2 regions of the Kitasatospora sp. NPDC054795 genome follow, and region 2 is predicted to be linked to the other one. Evidence: predicted binding sites of a transcription regulator. Region 2 holds the regulator's gene; the other holds the start of a gene.
The links. Region 2 encodes HspR, which represses chaperone genes until heat shock. Its sites were predicted from a motif close to TTGAGNNNNNNNNNCTCAA; they were not measured.
Positions count from the first base shown of each region.

Region 1 (2,392 bases), on a different contig from region 2:
GTCGCCCGCCGGTGCCGCTGGTGCCGCTGGTGCCGCTGGTGGGAAGCGCTCCGCGCTGCCCCTCCTGAGGGCCGCCGGCCGGCCCGAGCCCCTGGTCGGCCCGGCGCTTGCGGACGGCCAGGTACTCGACGATGCGGTCCTTCACGTCGTCGAGGCCGGTGTGGTCGGCGTCCAGCACCGCGCGGGCGCCGGCGATGTCGTACTCGTCCTCGGTGCGCTCGCTCCAGGGCAGTTCCAGGACGGTGTCCAGCCAGGTCCGGATCCAGGAGCCCTCGGGCGACTGGTCGGAGGAGCGCTCCAGCTTGTCGACCTCCTTGAGCGCGGCCTCGCGGACCTTGCCGGGCAGGTCGGCGGCCTCGACCCGGGCGCGGTAGTCGCCCTCCTCGTCGGCCGCCCCGCCGTTCAGCTCGGCCAGCTCCTTGCGGACGGCCTCCAGCTGGCGGCGGAGCAGGAACTCCTTCTGCTGCTTGGCCACGCCCTCCTCGACGTCCTTGCGGATGGTGTCGTTGACCTCCTCCTCGGCGAGGTGGTCGCGCAGCAGGGTGAGCGCGTACTCCAGTCGGGCGACCTGGTCGGCCTCCAGCAGCACCTTGAGCTTCTGCTCGGCGGTGGCGAAGGGCGCGTAGCCGATGTTGTCGGCGAGCTCGCCGACGCCCTCGATCTGCGCCACCCGGTCGACGATCTGCCAGGCGCCGCGCTTGCGCAGCCACTGGGTGGACAGCGCCTTGTACTCCTTGACCAGCTCGGCGGCCCGGCCGGCCACCGGGGTGCCCACCGAAGACTCCCGGAACGGCGTGGTCTCCACCCAGAGGGCGGCGCCGGGGCCGGTGGTGCCGGCCCCGATCCGGACCCGGCGCACGGCGCGCACCAGCGCCGCCGGATCGCCGTCCGCCAGCCGGCCGACCTGCTCCACGGTGGCCAGGGTGCCGGCCGCCGCGTACGAGCCGTCCACCCGCGGGACCAGCAGGACCTGCGGCTTGCCGGTGCCGGTGGCGGCGGCCCGGGCGGCCTCGACCGCGGCGCGCACCTCGGCGTCCTTCAGGTCCAGTGGCACGACCATGCCCGGCAGGACGACCTCGTCGTCGAGCGGCAGCACGGGCAGGGTGAGCGGTGTGGACGTCGATGCCATGATCTCTCCCCAGTCAGTGAACTTGAGTCGACCTGACTAAGGCTTGGCGGGCGCCGGATGTTCCCGGCATTCTGTTCGCCGTGAGCGAACACGAACCGGGCCAGGAAGCCCGCGCCCGACTCCGTCAAGAGAGGGACGGGCGCACCTCGGGGAACCCCGGCACGAGACCCCCGGGGCCCGGACGGCCCCGGCCGGACGACGGCGTCAACGCACCGTCCACACCCGCGCGGACGCACCGCCGGCGGCCGTCGCGACGGCCGGACGCGGCCGGGGCGGGCGCCGCTCGACCCGGCGCAGCCAGCGCCACAGCGCGACCCCGGTGAGCACCGCGGCCGGGTGCCCCACCCCCGTGATCACGTCCCTGTCGGCGGCGATCTGCTGGGCGATCATCAGCCCCGCACCGCCCAGCGCGAGCAGCCGCCCGCGCCAGGAGAGCAGCCCGGCCACGGCGCCCAGGCAGGCGAGCACGCCGTAGCTGACCCCGATGTCCAGGTGGTCCATCGCCTCGGGCGCCATCCGCCCGGTCTCCACCGCGGTGATCACCACCCCCTGGGAGAGCAGCGTGGCCGCGACGTGCCCGACCGCGAACACCGCCGCCGCCCGGGCCGGACCGACCCTGCGCTCCAGCGGGGCGAGAGTGAGGGCGAATCCCCACAGGTAGGGCATCCACACCTCGCCGGCCACCCAGAATCCGCTCAGCACAAGAGCGCGCAAAGGATGCTGGAGCAGGTTGTGCCCGTCCGAGCTGGAGGCCTCCTGCAGCCGCTGGACGAGTTCCGGGTCGGCGAGCCGGGCGAAGGTCGTGGTGACACCCACGACGGCGAGGTACCCGAGCGTGAAGGGCGTGCTCCGGGGTGTCGGCACCCGCCCCAGCAGCCACTGGAGGACGCCGGTACGCAGCCCGAGGCGGAGCATTCCATAGGGCGCTCCCGCGACCCCGCACCCGTCGGCACTCCGTCCGAGTCCCGCCATGACGCCTCCGCTCCACGCCGCAGCCACCGGCTCCCCGCCCGGGCCCAACGTACCGGCGCGCGCCGCGTGTTCCGCCCGGTCGGGTGTTGTCGTGGCCACGGTACGTCGAGGTTCTGAGAGGCACCTGGGAAAAGCCCGTGAAGAACACCGCCGTAGCGGACGGCGGGATTCCCGAAATTGGTCCAGACCTTCTCCCCCACAACGCGACAGTAGGGCCTCTGACCGGCGACTTGGCGTCAACTGAACTGCATACGTACCGTTACGCAGTGAAAATTCGCCGGGTAAGGTATC
Region 1 is NZ_JBSHAP010000217.1:2,850-5,241, reverse strand. Features, by position in the region: gene lon (endopeptidase La) at 1-1,129, opposite strand, end outside; gene ACWGJO_RS40050 (rhomboid-like protein) at 1,334-2,044, opposite strand.
Region 1: a site for HspR is predicted at 1,152-1,170, ahead of lon (endopeptidase La). Genes of this name have one in related genera too.

Region 2 (2,392 bases):
CTGCTCCAGCCGCTGCCGAATGAGAGCCTTCCCCCGTACATGCTCTATGGATCCTCCGGACCGCTTCGGGGTGTGGAATTCCCGGGCGAGATCCTGCAGTTCGGAGGGGAGCGATACGGCGCGTGACAGGAGTTCCAGCGCCTGACGCTGCCACGAATGGCTGAGGCTTGTCGAGAGCTGCGCGGGGTCGGCGGCCACGAAAACATTCGGATCATCGCTGTCGGGTATGAGAAGGCCGATCCTCAGCAGCTCGTCCCGCGCGGGGTCATCCTGGTCGACATCGGAGTCCAACGGCAGTTTGCCGTCCCCTCGGATGACGGCGAGATATAGCTCCCGTGCTTCTGGCGAGAGGATGGTCAAGCTGGCGGCAAGGGGTTGCTCTCGTCCACTCATTCGCGACTCCTTGCCGTTACCGTGCTACCTGCGTCCCATCAGCGCTGGTGCTGAACGAGTTTTAGCATGCCAGATCTGGTGAGTCCCCCGGAGAGGGAATACGACCGCACTCTCTCACCGCACGGCAGCCGCCGGCACCCCCCGAGAGGAGGGGCCGGCGGCCGGTGGGTGATTCGGTCAGCGCTTGGGGCGCCAGACGACGAGGGCGCTGGACTGCGGGGTGGGGGGCTGGTACGGGACGAGGTCGCGCCGGTAGGAGGCGTGGACGGCGGCCTCGCGCTGCTGGAGGGCGGTGGCGGCGCCCTCCAGGGAGTCGACCAGTTCCGCGATCCGGGACCGCAGGGCGGTGACCTGGTTCTCCAGCTCGATGATCCGCTTGATGCCCGCCAGGTTGATGCCCTCGTCCTGGGAGAGCCGCTGGACCTCGCGCAGCTGCTGGATGTCGCGCGCGGAGTAGCGGCGGCCGCGGCCGGCGGTGCGGTCGGGGCAGACCAGGCCGAGGCGGTCGTACTGACGCAGGGTCTGCGGGTGCAGACCGGACAGTTCGGCGGCCACGGAGATGACGTACACCGGAGTGTCCTCGGTGAGGACGTACGTCGGCGGGGCCGCGGCGGCGCGGCGGGTGCGGCGGGGGCCGGCACCGGGCAGGCCCTCGCCGAGGCCGGGGCCGATCGGGGTGTCGGGGTCGATCGGGTTCATCGGGGACATCGGGGACATCTGGTCGTCACGCTCCCTTCGCCGCCCGGAACAGGGCGGCGCGCGGATCGTCGGAGGCGGTGGCCTCGCGGTACTGCTCAAGGGCGTTCAGCGCGTCGCCGGTGACGTGCTGGGGCACCACGACCTCGACGGTGACGAGGAGGTCGCCGCGGGTGCCGTCCTTGCGGGTGGCGCCCTTGCCGCGGGCGCGCATGGTGAGGCCGTTGGCGCTGCCCGGGGGCAGCTTGAGCTTCACGGTCGGGCCGTTCAGCGTGGGCACCTCGATGGTGGCGCCGAGCGCGGCTTCGGGGAAGGCCACCGGGACGGTGACGGTGAGGTTGTCGCCCTTGCGGCCGAAGACCGGGTGGGGGTCGACGTGCACGGTCACGTAGAGGTCGCCGGGCTGCCCGCCGCGCTCGCCCTGGGCGCCCTTGCCCTTGAGCCGGATGCGCTGGTCGGCCTGGACGCCGGCCGGGATCCGGACCTGCATGGTGCGGGCCGAGCTGGCCCGGCCGCTGCCGTGGCAGTCGGGGCACGGGTCGTCGACGATCATGCCCCGGCCGCGGCAGTCCTTGCACGGCTCGGAGAGGGCGAAGGCGCCCTGGCCGCGGCTGACGGTGCCCGCGCCGACGCAGGTCGGACAGACCCGCGGGGTGGTGCCGGACTTGGCGCCGGTGCCGTTGCAGCCCCGGCAGGGGGCCTGGCTGGTCATCCGCAGCGGGACGGTCGCGCCGTCCACCGCCTCCTCGAAGGAGAGCGTCACCTCGGTCTCGACGTCGGCGCCGCGCCGGGGCTGGGCCTGCCGGGTGCCGCCGCGGTTGAAGAGGCCGCCGAACACGTCGCCGAGGCCGCCGCCGGCCTGGCCGGCGCCGCCCTGGCTGCCGCTGAAGAGGTCACCGAAGTCGAAGCTGTAGCTGCCGTTGCCGCCGGGGCCGCCGCCGGCCCGGAAGCCGCCGTTGGCGAAGAGGCTGCGGGCCTCGTCGTACTCCTTGCGGCGCTTCTCGTCGGAGAGGACGTCGTACGCCTCGGAGATGTCCTTGAACCGCTCCTCGGCCTTGGAGTCACCCTTGTTGGCGTCGGGGTGGAACTCGCGCGCGAGCTTGCGGTAGGTCTTCTTGATCTCGGTGGCGGTGGCGTCCTTGGGCACGCCGAGGACCTTGTAGTAGTCCTTCTCGACAAAGTCCTTGCCACTCATGGCTTCCGCCACCTCCCGATGTCCATCGTCACTGTGCTGTCAACAGCCGGTGAGCAAACGGCTGCTGACAGAGCGCTGCGGAGCCGGCCGCCGTACTGGCCGGCGTAC
Region 2 is NZ_JBSHAP010000111.1:8,830-11,221, reverse strand. Features, by position in the region: gene ACWGJO_RS31465 (hypothetical protein) at 1-393, opposite strand, end outside; gene ACWGJO_RS31460 (heat shock protein transcriptional repressor HspR) at 571-1,101, opposite strand; gene dnaJ (molecular chaperone DnaJ) at 1,118-2,284, opposite strand.